4 regions of the Janthinobacterium sp. GW823-FHT06H09 genome follow, and region 2 is predicted to be linked to each of the others. Evidence: predicted binding sites of a transcription regulator. Region 2 holds the regulator's gene; each other region holds the start of a gene.
The links. Region 2 encodes sigma-54, which starts transcription at its own class of promoters, with help from an activator protein. Its sites were predicted from a motif close to TGGCANGNAANCTGCTTT; they were not measured.
Positions count from the first base shown of each region.

Region 1 (4,146 bases), on a different contig from region 2:
ATGAGGATCAGGCTGATGCCCCAGGTGGCCAGCAGGGTTTCCAGCGGCCGCCCGTACAACCAGCGGATCACCGTGCGTTCCAGTGCCACGCCCACCAGGCCGGCAACAAAAAACGCGGCCGGCAAGGCGGCCAGCAGATACGCATCCTGCAGGCCAGGCAGATAGGTGCGGAAAAACAGCTGGCACAGATAGGTCGTGTAAGCGCCTATCATCAGCAATTCGCCATGCGCCATATTGATGATGCCCATCAGGCCGAAGGTGATGGCCAGGCCCAGCGCGGCCAACAGCAGCACGCTGCCCAGCGAGATGCCGTAAAACACATTGCCGGCCAATTCCATGCGCGCCACTCTGCCCTTGATCTGGCGCATGGTGTCGATGGCGGCCAGCTGCACGGCTTCGTCGGGTTCGCCGCCCTGCTCCAGCATGGCTTGCAGCACCGGCAGCAGGCGCGCATCGCTGCTGCCCGCCAGCGCCTGCACGGCGGCCTTGCGCGTGGCGGCGTCGGGTGCATGCAGGTTGGCGCTGGCGATCAGCACTTGCAATAGTTGTTGAATTTCAGCGTCGCTTTCCCGCGCCAGCGCGGTGCGGATCAACGGAAGCTGCGCGGGGTCGACCGCCTTTTGCAAGGCTTGCGCGGCGGCCAGGCGGGCGCTGCGCTCCGGCGCCAGCAGCTGCAAACCCGACAAGGCGCCTGCCACGGCCGCGCGCAAGCGGTTGTTGACCATCACGCCATCGATGCCGTCGGGCAGCGGCACGTTCCGTCCGATTGCCGGGTCAACCGCCTGCTCGCCGTCAACGATGTACACCTTGCCGTCGGGCGCGGCGTACAAGGCGTCGTCCTGCAGCGCTTGCAGCACCTTGGCAGCCTCGGGCGTGGCCAAGGCGGCGATCTGCGCCACGGCGGCGACCCTGGCGTCGGGATCGTCGCCGGCCAGCGGCTTGAGCAGGTCGGGAGGGATGGCGGCCTGCGCCAGCGAGGATAGCAACAGGCAGGCGAGGACCAGCAGTTTGGGGAGAAGCTGCATGTGCATGGATTCCATGTAGTAAAGCCGATGTCTTGATAGGTATCCTTCCCCCAAGACAAGGACAGGGGTCAGACCCGCCGGGTCTGACCCCAGCTCTTTGCCTGGGGTTGCGGCGACGAATCGACGCGCAAGCTTTTTACAGCTTCTGCTTGCCCTCATTGCCCTTGATAAACGGGCTCCACGGCTGGGCGCGTATCGGTTCCTTGGTTTTCCACACGACATTGAATTGCCCATCGGCCTTGATCTCGCCGATCATCACGGGCTTGTGCAAGTGGTGGTTCGTTGCATCCATGGTCAGGGTGAAGCCCGATGGCGCCTTGACGCTCTGGCCCGCCATGGCGGCGATCACCTTGTCCGTGTCCGTCGATTTCGCCTTTTCCACGGCTTGCGCCCACATGTGGATGCCCACATAGGTCGCTTCCATCGGGTCGTTCGTCACCACCGAACCCGCGTTCGGCAGTTTTTGCGCCACGGCGTACGCCTTCCACTGCTTGATGAAAGCGGTATTCACGGGGTTCTTGACGGATTCAAAGTAATTCCACGCCGCCAGGTGACCGAGCAAGGGTTTGGTATCGATGCCGCGCAGCTCTTCCTCGCCCACGGAAAACGCGACGACGGGCACGTCCGTCGCTTTCAAGCCCGCATTGCCCAGTTCCTTGTAGAACGGCACGTTGGAATCGCCATTGATGGTGGAAATGACGGCCGTCTTGCCGCCCGTGGAAAACTTCTTGATATTGGCGACGATGGTTTGATAGTCGGCATGGCCGAACGGCGTATAGACCTCGCTGATATCGCTATCCTTGACTCCCTTGCTTTTCAGGAAGGCGCGCAGGATCTTGTTGGTGGTGCGCGGATACACGTAATCCGTGCCCAGCAGCACGAAGCGCTTGGCCCCGCCGCCATCTGTGCTCATCAGGTATTCGACGGCGGGGATCGCCTGCTGGTTGGGCGCGGCGCCCGTATAAAACACATTCTTTTCCAGCTCCTCGCCCTCGTATTGCACGGGGTAAAACAGCAGACTGTTGAGTTCCTTGAACACGGGCAAAACCGACTTGCGCGACACGGACGTCCAGCAGCCGAACACCACGGCCACCTTATCCTGCGCCACCAGTTGTCTCGCTTTTTCCGCGAACAAAGGCCAGTTCGACGCCGGGTCGACGACGACGGCTTCCAGCTTCTTGCCCAGCACGCCGCCTTTGGCATTGATCTCGGCAATCGTCATCAGCGCCACATCCTTGAGCGACGTTTCGGAGATGGCCATGGTGCCCGACAGGGAGTGCAAGATGCCGACCTTGATCGTATCGGCGGCCAGGGCTGCCTGCATGCAGGTGGACGTGGCCAGGGCGAATGCGCCGGCGGCGGCCGCTTTCAGGATGATGCGTCGTGACATGGGGACTCCTGTGATGGGTTCGTGGGGTCGAGCTGGGCCTGCCATGTTGTTAAAGCAGAATGCGTGCCAGCGCCTACAGCTGTCCGCCATGGTGCACGCGGCGCTCGCCGCACGAAAAAAAACCTGGCTGCACAAGGACTGTGCAGCCAGGTTTCAAATTGCCGTAAAACGGTGCGCCGGAGGCTTTAATCCTTGCGCGGCGCGCCACGAAGACGGCGCCAGCCCTTGCGGCCCAGCGGAAACAGCAGCACGAAAGCGATCAGCCACGGCAGGATGTAAGCCATGGCCGTGATGGCGTTGGCCACGCCTTCCGACAGGTTGTCCGTGAAATTGCCCAGCGCGCGCTTGACGGGGCGCCAGAACGATTGCTTGCCTTCGGCGCTGATCATCACGTTCAGCAAGTCCGTGTCGATGCGCTGCATCAACAGCGCATTGGCCGCCGTCGCCTGCTCCAGCTCCACTTGCACGGTGGCCAGCTCCTTGGTCACCTTGATCAGGGCGTCGACGTTCGCGCCAGAGCGCTTTTCCAGGTCTTGCAGCTGCGCCTGGTACTGTTTCAGCATCTCCAGGCGCTTCTTGCTGTCGAGCACAGGACGGCCCAGGTCTTCCACCTTGGTACCCTGGCTGGTGACGTCGCCTTCGGCCGCGACCAGCGCAACGAGCTTTTTGATGCCGGCCGGCTTGGCGCGCATGCTGATGCGCGCATGCACGTAGCGGCCGCTGTCGAGGCTGGAATCGAGCAGCAGACAGCCGTTTTCCGTATCGGCCTTGCAGGCGGCGACCACTTTTTCATACAGGGGCCGCACTTGCGCCTCGCTCGTATCGACGCTGACATTGTGTTCATAGGCAAGAAACTCGCTGCCTTTTTCCTTGCCGTCGAGACGCGCGGCGCTCGATTGCCCGCCGCTCTCGCCCTTGCCGCCGCAACCGGCCAGTAACATCAGGCCGAACAGACCAAGATACACTTTTTTCATGATTTCTTTCTTGAGATTATTTTTTCAGCGGCAACAATTCGATATCGGGCAAGTGCGCGGCCACGTCCTGCACCGTGGCATGGCCGGTCAGCGATGCGATCACCTGCGGCAGCGGTGCCGGCCAGATTTCCGGCAGATCGCGCTCTTCCGGCGCCAGCACGGGAAAGGCCAGTTGCTCCTGCGGCGGCGCGAAGGCGGCCGCGACACCTGGCTTGTTGCCGCGCGCATCGATGCGGTACCAGCCAACATCCTGCAGATACACGGCATTCAAGCCATGCAGGCAAAACGGCGGGCCCGCTTCCCCCACGGCCAGGCGCTGGTAGCACAGGCCAGCGGGGATGCCGTTGGCGCGCAGCAGCGCGGCCAGCAGATGGCTCTTCGCATAGCAATAGCCCGTGCCGTGTTGCAAGACGTCGGACGCGCGGCAGGTGACGGGATTGCGCTGGTAGTCCCAGCTGTGGGCGACTTCGTTGCGCACGAAGGCAAAGCAGCGGGCCGCGATGGCGGCGTCGCCTACGGCGCCTGCCGCCAGTTCGGCCGCCTTGGCACGCACGGCCGGATGATCGCTATCGATATACAGGCTGCTGGCTAGATATATGGAAAAGTCGGGGGAAAAGTCGGCAGACATGGCATAAAGGCAATGCGAAAAGATAATGCGCGATTTTAGTCGAAGCGGCGCAACATTCAGTGTTTCTTTGCGCAGGAACAAAGAAAATCCACGCCTCAGGCTCGCTGCGCGGGGGCCGGTGACTTTGGC
Region 1 covers NZ_JBXAHC010000020.1:5,447-9,592, reverse strand. Annotated here, with positions in the region: gene urtB (urea ABC transporter permease subunit UrtB) at 1-1,025, opposite strand, end outside; gene urtA (urea ABC transporter substrate-binding protein) at 1,162-2,415, opposite strand; gene AC1Q6X_RS25105 (DUF4349 domain-containing protein) at 2,601-3,389, opposite strand; gene AC1Q6X_RS25100 (transglutaminase-like domain-containing protein) at 3,406-4,017, opposite strand.
Region 1: the regulator sigma-54 is predicted to act here: its motif matches at 2,467-2,484, upstream of urtA (urea ABC transporter substrate-binding protein).

Region 2 (4,146 bases):
TGGGCTGCACGGGCGGCCAGCACCGCTCCGTGTACATGGCGGAACGGCTGGCGCAGTATTTCGGCCCCAAAGAAAGAGTCGTGCTGCGCCACCGCGAGCGTTCTTAATCAGTCGAGGTGGCGCAGCGGATGGGCTTGCGCCGGCCAGACGGGGGCGAAGAAACGCGCCACCATGGCCGCGTCGACCCCGTCCAGGCTGGCAGGCTGCCAGCGCGGGGCATTGTCCTTGTCGACCACCAGCGCGCGCACGCCTTCGAGCACTTCGCCATGTTCGAAATTGTGGCGCACCACCGTGCGCTCCATGCGCAGGCAATCGGCCACGCCCAGGTGGGCGCCCCGCTGCAGCAACTCCAGGGTCACCGACATCATCAAGGGCGAGCGCAGGCGCATGGCCGCCAGCGCCTTCGCCGCGAATGCGCCGTCATCCTGCGCCAGCGAGGCCATGATGGCGGCCACCGAACCCGCGCTGAAATGGCGGTCCAGCGCCGCGCGCGCCGTGGCCAGGAGGGAAGCGCCCGCCTCGGCCTGGAAAGGCGCCGCCAGCGCCTTGATGGCGACCGGCAAGGCCTCGCCCGGTGTGGACTCGAACAGGGCCAGCAGCGCCCCCATCTGCGCCTCGGGCAGATACACGTCGGCCAGGCCCGTGTACAGGGCGTCGGCCGCGTTGATCGTCAAACCCGTCAAGCCCAGGTACAGGCCCAGCTGACCGGCCAGACGGGACAAAAAGTAACTGCCGCCCACGTCGGGGAACAGGCCGATATTGACTTCCGGCATAGCCATGCGCGTGCGGCCTGTGACGATGCGCAGGCGGTTGCCGGGCCCCGCTTGCGCCACGCCCATGCCGCCGCCCATCACCACCCCATCCATGACGGCGATATACGGTTTCGGATAAAAATGGATCAAATGATTTAAAGCATATTCTTCCGTAAAGAAATCTTCCAGCAAGGCGCTGCCGCCCTGCGGCGTGGCCAGGCCCGCATCGTAAAAGAAACGGATGTCGCCACCCGCGCACAGGGCTTTTTCGCTGCTGGAGCGGATCACCACGGCGTCCACCTGCGGATCGTCGCGCCATGCCAGCAAGGCCGCGCTCAGGGCGCGCACCATCTCCAGCGACAGGGAATTCAAGGCTTTCGGACGGTCGAGCACGATGTGGCCCGTGCGGTGGCGGATGGAAATCTGGACGAGGTCGCTCATGGCAGGCAGGAAAGAAGTGAAAGTGCAAACATTCTAGCGCCTGCGCGGCGAACATTGCGTTTCGCTGGACGCAAAAAAGGGCGCAATGTGCGCCCTTAGTTGATCACAGCCGGTTGAAAGTCGCGGGCCGCTTAGGCGGGGGCGAATTCTTCTTCCGAACTGTCTGGCAGATGCTTGATCGCCTCTTTACCGTGCCCTTGCACTTTGGTTTTGTATTTCATCACTTGCCTATCGAGCTTGTCGATCAGGGTATCGATCGCGGCATACAGGTCGTGTGCCAGGCTTTCCACATAGACAGTTTTACCACTCAGACGCAGGTTGACTTCGGCCTTTTGACGTTTTTCTTTCTCTTTGAGGTTATCCACGGTCAGAATCACGGCGATATCGATAACTTGATCGAAATGACGTTTCACGCGCTCCAGCTTCGTTTGTACGTATTCACGGATGGCTGGTGTCACTTCGAGATGATGTCCGCTGATGGTGAGATTCATACACACTCCTAAAGATGATCGGGTTCGTGCGGTCCATCGTATCCGGCCCGCAGAGGAACCGAAAAAAACTTACAAACACTTACGCAGGCTCACTGGCGGAATTTTTAATGCTTCCCGGTATTTGGCAACAGTACGTCGCGCAATCACCATGCCTTGTTCCCCCAGCATGTCCGCAATCTTACTGTCGGATAAAGGATTTTTAGGGTCTTCTGCTCCTGTCAGTTGCACGATCAATGCCCGTATCGCCGTCGATGACGCTTCGCCCCCCGCTTCGGTGGCGACGTGGCTACCAAAGAAATATTTCAACTCGAACATGCCGTGCGGGGTCAGCATGTACTTTTGAGTTGTTACCCGCGAGATAGTACTCTCGTGTAAACCCAGTGTATCAGCTATTTCACGGAGCACAAGGGGGCGCATGGCAACGGCCCCATGCGAGAAAAAGTTCTTTTGTCTTTCTACTATCGCCTGCGCCACGCGCAGAATCGTGTCGAAGCGCTGGCGCATATTCTTGATCAGCCACTTGGCTTCCTGCAACTGTGCACCCATGGCGCCCTCGCCCTTGCCCTGCTTGAGCAAGTTGGCGTACATGGCATTGACGCGCAGGCGCGGCATGACGTCGTTGTTCAGGGTCACTTGCCAGCCATTGCGCGCGCGCTTGACGACGACGTCGGGCACCACGTAATCGGACACGTCCGCAGCGAACACGGCGCCCGGATGCGGGTTGCACTGGCGAATTACCGTCTGCGCTTCACGCAAGTCTTCATCGTCGCAATCGAGGGCTTTTTTCAGCTTGTTGAAATCGCGCTGGGCAAACCAGGCCAGGTGCTTTTCCACGATGACGAGGGCCATGCGCCGCGTCACCATGGCGATGTGCGGCAAGCGCTTGATCTGCAGCGCCAGGCATTCGGACGCATTGCGCGCGCCCACGCCGGGCGGATCGAAACTTTGCAGCAGCGACAAGGCCGTGCGCATCTCGTCGGCATCGATTTCCAGCTCTTCCGGCAGGCGCGCCAGGATGTCGTCGAGCGACTCTTCCAGGTAGCCATTGTCGTCGAGCGCGTCGATGATCAGCTCGACCAGCGCGCGGTCGCGCAATTCGAGCACCGTCACGCGCATCTGCTCCATCAGGTGTTCGCGCAGGGTGCAGTGATGGGCCTCCAGTTGCGGGCGGGAATCTTCGTCGTCGGGCGCCTTGCCCCGGCTCGCTTCGCTCCAGTCGCTGTCGCCGCCATCCGCGGCGGCCGGGCCCTCGCCCGCCTCGCCGTCAAAGGTTTCCGCTTCGGCCGGCGCCGCGGGCGCCTCCTGGCCTGGCGGCTGGGGCGGCGCTTCGGCCGGCGCGGCCGTGGAGCTCAAGGCCCCGTCGGACAGCAGGCGCAGCGAACGGTCGAGTGGATCGTCGAGGCGCTCGAGCAAGGGATTGTCCGTCAGCAGTTGCTCGAGTTCCTGATGCAATTCCAGAGTAGACAATTGCAACAGGCGTATCGATTGCTGCAACTGCGGCGTCAGTGCCAGGTGCTGCGAAGTGCGCAGCTGCAATGATTGTTTCATTGGCTTACATGCGGAAGTGTTCGCCCAGATAGACCCGGCGTACCGACTCGTTCGCGATGATGTCGTCGGGGCGTCCCGACGCCAGTACCGAGCCCTGGTTGATGATGTAGGCACGGTCGCAAATACCCAGCGTCTCGCGCACATTATGATCGGTGATCAGCACGCCGATATTGCGCTCCTTCAAGAAGCGCACGATGCGCTGGATCTCGATCACGGCGATCGGGTCGACGCCGGCGAACGGTTCGTCGAGCAGCACGAAACGGGGATCGGTGGCCAGGGCGCGGGCGATTTCCACGCGGCGGCGCTCGCCGCCCGACAGGGACAGCGCCTGGTTCTCGCGCAACTTTTCAATCTGCAAGTCGGCCAGCAGTTTATCCAGGCGTTCCTCGATCTCGGCCTTCTTCAAAGGACGGCCTTCGACGGTCTGGATTTCCAGCACGGCGCGGATATTGTCTTCCACCGTCAGCTTGCGGAACACGGACGCCTCCTGCGGCAGATACGACAGGCCCATCTGTGCGCGGCGGTGGATCGGCAGGCTGGAAATGTCCACGCCGCTGATGTCGATGCTGCCGCCATCCGACGGCACCAGGCCGACGATCATGTAGAACGAGGTGGTCTTGCCGGCGCCGTTCGGGCCCAGCAGCCCCACCACTTCGCCGCATTCGACTTGCAGCGAGACATCATGCACGACTTGCCGCTTGCCATAGGTTTTCTGCAGTCCGCGAACGATCAGGGTGCTGCCGCAACGGGTATTGTCCATTATTTCGTTCCTGGCACAGGTGTGGCCGGCGCTTTCTCCGCCGCGGGCGCCTTGGTCTTCGGCTGGATCACCATGCGCACGCTGCCGCCGTCGGAGGTGCTGGTGCCGCTGTCGGAATTTTCCATCTTGAATACTTCCTTGCGGCTGTCATACG
Region 2 covers NZ_JBXAHC010000013.1:133,333-137,478, forward strand. Annotated here, with positions in the region: gene rapZ (RNase adapter RapZ) at 1-107, shown strand, start outside; gene AC1Q6X_RS21825 (enoyl-CoA hydratase/isomerase family protein) at 108-1,193, opposite strand; gene hpf (ribosome hibernation-promoting factor, HPF/YfiA family) at 1,325-1,684, opposite strand; gene AC1Q6X_RS21835 (RNA polymerase factor sigma-54) at 1,754-3,232, opposite strand; gene lptB (LPS export ABC transporter ATP-binding protein) at 3,237-3,992, opposite strand; gene lptA (lipopolysaccharide transport periplasmic protein LptA) at 3,992-4,146, opposite strand, start outside.

Region 3 (4,146 bases), on a different contig from region 2:
CGCCATACTGCCCGCCGCACGTCGTGCCGATGCCGGTGCCCGTGGGCGCGCCGCAGCCGCCGGGATCGTAGGTGAACACGCTGCCGCTGGTCAGCGGCGTTTGTGCGTATCCTGTGTTGAGGCTGGCGGCGTCGGCCAGTTCGGTGCCGCCCAGGATGCCGGAGCCCAGGTTGCCGTCGGGGGCCCAGTTGAAGACGATCTGGCCATGTTCATCGATGATGGTAAACGTCATCGCCATATTCGTCGTGGCCGCCGAGCCCGTGCCGGCCAGGGCATCGAGGTACAACTGCATGAAAGGCAGGGCCTGGAAGTCGAAGGCCAGGGTCGCGCCCGGTTGGCCGACGACGAAATTGACGGTCATCGCGGTACTGGAACCGTTGCGTCCCGAGGCGTCGGCGCTGCCGCCGCCCGCGAGAAAGGTTTCCGCCGCATTCACCGTGTGCGTACTGGTCGAGCCTGGTGGAAAGGGGGGGATTTGCGAGGTGACGATCTGCGCCTCGCCGCGCGCAAACGAGGCCGTGCCCATGCCTTGTTGCGTAAAATCATTTTCCCCCTTGGTGACGGCGCCGCGTGTCGCTTGCTGCGCATCGATCTCGTTGCTGCCGCCGTGGATGACGCTGCTGCCATTGAGCGTGGCGGTGGTGCGCGACAGGTCGATATTGCTGACCAAGGTGGTGGAGCCGGTGGGGTTGCTGATGACGAGGCCAAAGACGCTGGTGTACGAATAGCCATAGGCGGCGGCGCCGGCAGTGCCGCTGCTGGCCAGCAACAGCAAGGCCAGCAAGGCCGTTGGCAAGCGGGTACAAGAAAATGTAGTCATGAAAATCCTCATCTGCCGGTCGGCCGCGTTGTAAGGAAAACCGACAGGCTTGCCACATAAAAAAAGGCGAGGAGACTCCCTCGCCTGTAAATCCCCCTGTTGCCTGGTTCAGGCGGCAACCTTGCGGCGGCGGGCATAGCCCAGGCCAGCCAGGCCCAGACCCAGCAGTGCCAGAGTGCCAGGTTCCGGCACCGCCTGTTTCACTAGGTCCACGCTTTCCACCGCATTCAAGGTCAAGGTGTAGTTGCCGGCCGTTAAAGCATTGCTGACGGAGCTGAAGTTGCTGCCGCAGCCCGTACCCACGCCCGTGCCCGTGGGCGTGCCGCAGCCGGAAGGGTCGTAGGTGAACAGGTTGCCGCGCGTCAGGAAATTGGTCGCCAGACTGGTGTTCAGGTTGGCGCCGTCGGCGTTTTCCGTGCCACCGAAGATGCCCGAGCCGATCACGCCATCGGGCGTCCAGTTGAACACCGTCAGGCCCGCCGCATCCGTGATGGTGAAGGTGACGACCAGGTTGGCCGTGGCCGTGGACAACTGGCCGACCGTGCTTTGCAGGAAGACCTGCATGAAGGGCGACGCCAGGAAGTCAAAGCTCAGCGTCGCCGTGGGCGAACCGACGACGAAATCGACGGAAAAACCCGTGGTCGAGCCATTGCGCCCGGAGGCATCGGCCGTACCGGCAGGGCCGCCCAGATGGGCTTCGGCCACGTTCACCACCTGGGTGGAGGTGGAGCCGGGCGGGAACGAAGGGAACTGCGTGCTGACGATCTGCGCATCGCCGCGCGAATAGGTGCCAGTGGGGCCTTGCTGGGTGAAGTCGTTTTCGCCCTTGGTGACGGCACCGACGTTGGCGCGCGGCGCGTCGAGCGAACCGGCGCCGCCGTTGATGACGCTCACGCCGTTCAGGGTGGCCGTGCTGCGCGAAATCGTGGTGCTGTTGGCCACCGTGATCTGGCCCGTCGGCACGGCGATGACCAGGCCGAAGATGTTGTTGTAGGAATAGCCGTAGGCGCCCGCTTGTGCGCTACCGGCCGCGCACAGCATGGCCAGTGTCGCTGCCGCCGGGAGCAGTTTCAGTTTAGAAAGTTTCATGTCATTCACCTCGTGGTTGAGTGAGTCTGGAAGTCTTGCCTGAGTCCTGTCGGCAGGTGCTCATGGCCAGACTTAAGCGACTTCCATGCCAACGCATGAGGTTCTTTTGAAATCAATGACTTGGCGTGCTTTTGTTGACACAGTGCAGGTGTTGCCGGACGCGTTGTAAGAAAAACCGACGGCGCCCGTCAAGGCTGGCTACCACGGGGCGACGAGCCCAGCAGGGCGTGCAGATGGGGCAGCAAGCGTTGCCCTGGCACATAGTCGCGCATGGCCGTGGCCAGTTGACGCGCGGCCAGCCTGGCGCGGCCATCGTCGAGCATACGGGTGGCGGCATGGCGCAGGGCGGTTTCCTGGAAACGGTCGGCGCGCAGCAGCAGGCCGGCGCCGGCGCCCGCGATGCCGTGCATGTTGAGGAATTGGTCGAGGTTGCCGGCGATGCCGATGACGGGTACGCCTGCCGTCAGCGCCTGCTGGCTGGTGGGGCTGCCGCCGTTGCAGATCACCAGGCTGGCGCGGCGGGCGGCCGCGTCGCCCGGCAGAAAAGGCGCGACATAGGCATTCGGCGGCACGGCATCGACGCGGATGGTGCCGGCCGTGGCCGCCAGCACGGTGACGGGCAGGGGCGCCAGCGCGCGCAGCACGCGCGGCAGCAATTGCCCCTGGCCCGAGCTGCCCAGCGTGACATAGACGATCGGCCGTCCGCTGCTCAGTTCCGGTCGCTGCCACCAGTCCGGCAAGTCGAGCGGCGGCGCCCAGATGATGGGGCCCAGGTAGTCGTGCGTGGGTGGCATGCCATGCGGCGGAAATAGCTGGGGAATATCGGCGTACAAGGTGCGGTCGGCATCCGTATAGATGCGCCGCAGGTCGCTGCCCAGCGATGGCAGGCCATGGCGTCGGCGCACGCGGTTCAGGGGGACGGCATGCGAGGCGAAGGCCAGCGGGCGGATCAGGCGGAACAGGGGATCGGCCAGCCAGATGGGCAGCACGCCCGTCAGGGGCAGGCTGGGCACCGTGTAATGCTGGCGCACCCAGGGACTCCAGTAGGCGTTGCTGACGGTAATGTAGGGAATGTGCTGCAGGCGCGCGCTGACGGAGAGCGACAGGCGAAAGTCGCCGATCACGAGATCGGGCTGGGCGGCATTGAGCAGGCGTAAGTCATCTTCCACGTACGCGTGCAAGGTGCTTTCCGTATAGACGGGCTTGCCGTGGGCCAGCGCCTGCAGAAATTGCAGTGATGAAATGCTGTCGATGCGCCAGCGGCGGAAGTGGGCTTGCCTGAAACAAAAGTCATACCCATCGGCGCAGGCAAAGTGCACTTCGTACGCTTCCTCGTCCAGGCCCTGGGCCAGGCTCAGTGGGCGGCCAACATGGGCCAGGGTCACTGCCTCGGCCATAAAGAGGATTTTCTTGCGCGCCATAGGGTCGCTTGCACTCGTGCTGTAGGGGATGCCTGCCAAGTTGGAGTGGCGCCACGCCGTTTAGTTCCCCTGCAGCGTGCCACTGGCGGGCGCCAGGATTTGGCCGCATCGGCTAGAGTGGGGCAAAGGAGGCCACCATGCAGCCACAATTCCATTTTTCCCCGCTGCGTGCACACAGCACGCCCGAACCCGATATGCCGCCACCGCCGGAAGGCGATCCCCTCACGCCGCCGCCGGAACAGCCGCCGCACATCGACCCCGTGCCGGTCGAGGAGCCAACGCCGCCGCCACCGCCCGTGAAAATGCATTGAGCGGTTTTCGTGCCATGGCGCGGCGCCAAGGCCTGCGGTGGGCAGGCGCGCGCCGTGTTTATTTCCAGTCAGAAATGGAAGGCGCGGGCCTCGCCGGAGGTACGCCATTTAAACAACAAAAATGCCCACAAATGTTGCCGTGTGGATACAAATCAAGCCCGAACTGTCGAGTGTCATGCGGCCGTCACGATTCTGTTCTTATAATGAGACATCATAAAAATTCTTGTACAGGAGACCATCGTGGGCAATTCCTTGCATAACAAAATCTACCTGGGCCGGCGGCCTGTGATCACCAGCAAACACCTCGTGGCGCTGGCCCTGGCGGGTGCCGTTGCTGGTTGCGGCCTCGCATGGCTGCTGCTGCGCAGCTACAAATAACGCTCATCACACGCGTGTTTCCGCCGCCTGGCCGCCTGGCCGGCGGCGGTAGATGCACGTTGCCTGTTGCCGATGCGCAGCGGGGCGCGTACCATGGGGGCCGAACACCTGGCCTTTTATGGAAAAG
Region 3 covers NZ_JBXAHC010000001.1:73,473-77,618, reverse strand. Annotated here, with positions in the region: gene AC1Q6X_RS00375 (EDSAP-1 family PEP-CTERM protein) at 1-820, opposite strand, end outside; gene AC1Q6X_RS00370 (EDSAP-1 family PEP-CTERM protein) at 929-1,909, opposite strand; gene AC1Q6X_RS00365 (glycosyltransferase) at 2,098-3,330, opposite strand; gene AC1Q6X_RS00360 (hypothetical protein) at 3,468-3,641, shown strand; gene AC1Q6X_RS00355 (hypothetical protein) at 3,882-4,019, shown strand.
Region 3: the regulator sigma-54 is predicted to act here: its motif matches at 1,983-2,000, upstream of AC1Q6X_RS00370 (EDSAP-1 family PEP-CTERM protein).

Region 4 (4,146 bases), on a different contig from region 2:
AAGGGGCGCGTGGGATTGGTCGACGAGGGCAGCACGTTGGACTGGCCCACGGCGGCGATGATGTCGGGCGCATGGCCGCCGCCCGCCCCTTCCGTGTGAAACGTGTGGATGGTGCGGTCCTTGAAGGCGGCCAGGGTGTGCTCGAGAAATCCGCCCTCGTTGAGGGTGTCGCTGTGCAGCGCCACCTGGATATCCATGCGGTCCGCGACGGATAGGCAATTGTCGATGGCGGCCGGCGTGCTGCCCCAGTCCTCGTGCAGTTTCAGGCCGATGGCGCCCGCGCGCACCTGCTCTTCCAGGGGCAGCGGCAAGCTGACGTTGCCTTTGCCCATGAAGCCCAGGTTCATCGGGAAGGCGTCGGCGGCCGCCAGCATGGCGTGCAAGTGCCACGGTCCCGGCGTGCACGTGGTGGCGGCCGTGCCCACGGCCGGCCCCGTGCCGCCGCCCAGCATGGTGGTCACGCCGCTCATCAGCGCTTCCTCGATCTGCTGCGGGCAGATGAAATGGATGTGCGTGTCGACGCCGCCGGCCGTGACGATCATGCCTTCGCCGGCGATGATTTCCGTGGCGCCGCCGATGGGGAGCGTGACGCCGGGCTGGATATCGGGATTGCCCGCCTTGCCGATGCCGAAAATCAGACCGTTTTTCAGGCCGATGTCGGCCTTCACGATGCCCCAGTGGTCGAGGATGACGGCATTCGTGATGACGGTGTCCATCACCTCGGCCGCGCAGCGCTGCGACTGGCCCATGCCGTCGCGGATCACCTTGCCGCCGCCGAATTTCACTTCTTCGCCGTAGATCGCGTAGTCATGCTCGATCTCGATGAACAGTTCCGTGTCGGCCAGGCGGATGCGGTCGCCCTTGGTGGGGCCGAACATCTCGGCATACGCGCTGCGGGGAATGCTGGCCATCTCAATCCTTTCCCGGTGGTGTGTCTTGCAGTTCGCCCATCACTTCTCCGTTGAAGCCGTAAACCTTGCGTTCGCCCGCCAGCGCCACCAGTTCCACCGTGCGCTGCTGGCCCGGTTCGAAGCGCACGGCCGTGCCGGCCGTGATATTGAGGCGCATGCCGTAGGCACGCCAGCGCTCGAAGGCCAGCGCCGGATTGACTTCAAAAAAGTGAAAGTGCGAGCCGACCTGGATGGGCCGGTCGCCGCGGTTGGCCACCACCACGGTGGCCGTGGCGCGCCCCGCGTTCAAGCTGATTTCGCCTTCTTCCAATTGGTATTCGCCTGGGGTCATGAGGGGCTCCTGTCAATGTCGCTTGTAGGGTTACGGTATCGGGTGGTGCACGGTCACCAGCTTGCTGCCGTCGGGGAAGGTCGCTTCCACCTGGATGTCGGGGATCATCTCGGCGATGCCGTCCATGACGTCGGCGCGCGAGAGTATCCTGGTGCCGTCCGACATCAGCTGCGCCACCGACTTGCCGTCGCGCGCGCCTTCCATGATGGCGGCGCTGATCAGGGCCACCGCTTCCGGGTAATTCAATTTCAAGCCGCGCGCCAGGCGCCGTTCGGCCAGCAGCGCGGCCGTAAAAATGAGCAGCTTGTCTTTTTCGCGGGGAGTCAGATCCATGGTTTTCCTTGCGCTTCTTTCCTGATTAAGTGTTCCAGATGCTAAGTGTTCCAGATGCGGGGCACGACGGCGTCGCGTCCCAGCATGGCGGGGCGCAGCAGCTGCCAGGCGGCCAGCATGACGCGGCGCGCCGCCTCGCTGTCGCCGCACAGCAGGCGCACCACCACCAGCGATTTCATGTGCGTGGCGCCAAACGCGGCGCCGGCCGGCACGGCGATCTCGCGCACGGCCGCCAGTACGGCGGAAGAAACAGGCCGGCCGACGGCGATCAGGGTGGCGCATACCGTGTGCCCGCCCAATCCCAAGGGGCTGGCCATCAGGGCGCCGCCGGCGGCCAGCACGCCCTGCTCCCACCACAGCAGCTTGCCGCCGCGGCGGATCTGCACCTGCTGGCTGATGCTGCCCGTGTTAAACATTTCGCCTGCGGCGCTGCGGCCCAGGCAAACGATGTCGCAGCCGATGTAGCCGGCGTCCGCCGCCAGGTCCACCTCATGTCGCAGGCGCACGCAGGCCTGGTCGAAGAAAATGCTTTCCTGCGGCAGCCACTCGATGGCGGCGCCGCTGCCCGCGCGCAGCACGATGTGCTGGCCCGAGACATGGCCGTTGGCGCGGTACCATTTGGCGGCGCCCGGCGACGTGAGCAAGGCGTGTGCGCCCTCGCCCGCCGTGGCGTCGACGGCCAGCTGGTCGCCGCCCACCACGCCGCCGGGCGGATGGATGATGATGGCGTGGCAGACGGCATCGCCTTCCGGATACAGGGGCTTTTGCACGCGCAGGGGGCCGCTGTGCGTGCGCTCGACAAGGCGGCTGACGCCATCGTGCAGCGCGAAGCCCAGGCGCAGGTGCGCCTGCCAGGCGCCGTGTGCGCTGGCTGGTGGAGGCATGACTGGATGGCTGCTGTCTGGCATGCGGGGCAATCGCGTAAATAAGCGATTACCTAAGCAGGATATGTGCCAGCATCAGGTGAAGGAAACGTGAGAATCCTGCACCGCGTTGCAGCGAATGCACCGCCATGGTGCAGCGACCGCACCGCGGCGTTTATGCCTGGGCCATGGCCAGGGTGCGCCGTTCGCGCAGCAAGGCTGTAAACAGTGCGGCGCCCAGGGGGCGGCTGAAATAATAGCCCTGCATTTCATCGCAGCCGTGTTCCGTCAGGAAGGCGACCTGCTCGCGCGTTTCCACGCCTTCGGCGATGACGCGCATATCGAGGTTGTGCGCCAGCGAGATGACGGAACGGGCGATGGCCGCGTCGCTGCTGCTGGTGGTGACGTCGTCGACGAAGGATTTGTCGATCTTCAGCACGTCGATGGGAAAGCGCTTCAGGTAACCGAGGCTGGAATAGCCGGTGCCGAAGTCGTCGAGCGAAATGCCCACGCCGATGTCCTTCAGGCGCGTGAGGGCCGCCACGGCCTTGTCCGGGTCGCCCATCACCGTGCTTTCCGTGATCTCGATGCCGAGGCAGGCGGGCGCGATGCCGTACTTGCGCAGGGCCGCCTCGACGAAGGGCACCGTGCGGTCCTGCGCGAACTGCTTGCCGGACAGGTTGACGGCCACCTTGATGCTGCCCAGGCCCGCGTCGTGCCACACGCGGATCTGTGCGCACACGCTTTCAAGCACCCATTCGCCGATGGCCGTGATCAAGCCATATTCCTCGGCCAGCGCGATGAACAGGCCGGGCGGCACCTTGCCCAGCACAGGATTATTCCAGCGCAATAACGCTTCCGCGCCCAGCATGGCGCCCGTGCGCAGGCACATCTGCGGCTGGTAATGCACTTCGAATTCATCGCGGCCGATGGCGCCGCGCAGCTGCTGCTGCATGGCCAGGCGGGCGCGGATATCGCTGCCCATGCGCTCCGTGAAGAAGGCGTAATGGTCGCGCCCCATTTCCTTGGCGCGCACGAGGGCCGTGTCGGCATGGCGCAGCACGTCGTCGAGGCTGTCGCCGTCGGCCGGGCACATGGCGATGCCGATGCTGGTGGTCAGCGCCAGGCGCTCGCCGTCAACACTCAATTCTTCGCGCAAGCCGGCCAGGATGGTTTGCGCCAGCCCCAGGGTACGTCCCAGCAGGGCATCGTCCTGCAGCAGGATCTGGAATTCGTCGCCGCCCTGGCGCACCACGGTGTCGCCCTCGCGTACGCAGCCGGACAGGAAGCGCGCCACCACTTGCAGCGCCTTGTCGCCGACGGCCTGGCCGTGCGAATCGTTGATGTTCTTGAAGCGGTCCAGGTCCAGGCACATCAGCACCACCTGCTGGCTGTCGCGCACGGCGTTCGCGCGCGCCTGTTCGAAGCGCTCGCGCAGCAGCACGCGGTTCGGCAAGCCCGTCAGCGCGTCGTGGTAGGAGAGGAAATCGATCAGATGCTGCTCGGCCTTGCGCTCGCTGATGTCGAGGAAGACGCCCACATAGTTGACGACGGCGCCATCGGGCCCGTGCACGGTGGAGACGCTGAGCAGGCAGGGATAGGTGTCGCCGCTCTTGCGCCGCGTCTGCACCTCGCCCGACCAGCAGCCGCTGCTGCGCAAGCCCTGGCGCAGGGCCAGCAGCACCGCTTCGCCCGTGTATTCGGCATG
Region 4 covers NZ_JBXAHC010000006.1:59,543-63,688, reverse strand. Annotated here, with positions in the region: gene ureC (urease subunit alpha) at 1-911, opposite strand, end outside; gene AC1Q6X_RS11400 (urease subunit beta) at 913-1,242, opposite strand; gene AC1Q6X_RS11395 (urease subunit gamma) at 1,273-1,575, opposite strand; gene AC1Q6X_RS11390 (urease accessory protein UreD) at 1,617-2,459, opposite strand; gene AC1Q6X_RS11385 (EAL domain-containing response regulator) at 2,614-4,146, opposite strand, start outside.
Region 4: the regulator sigma-54 is predicted to act here: its motif matches at 2,514-2,531, upstream of AC1Q6X_RS11390 (urease accessory protein UreD).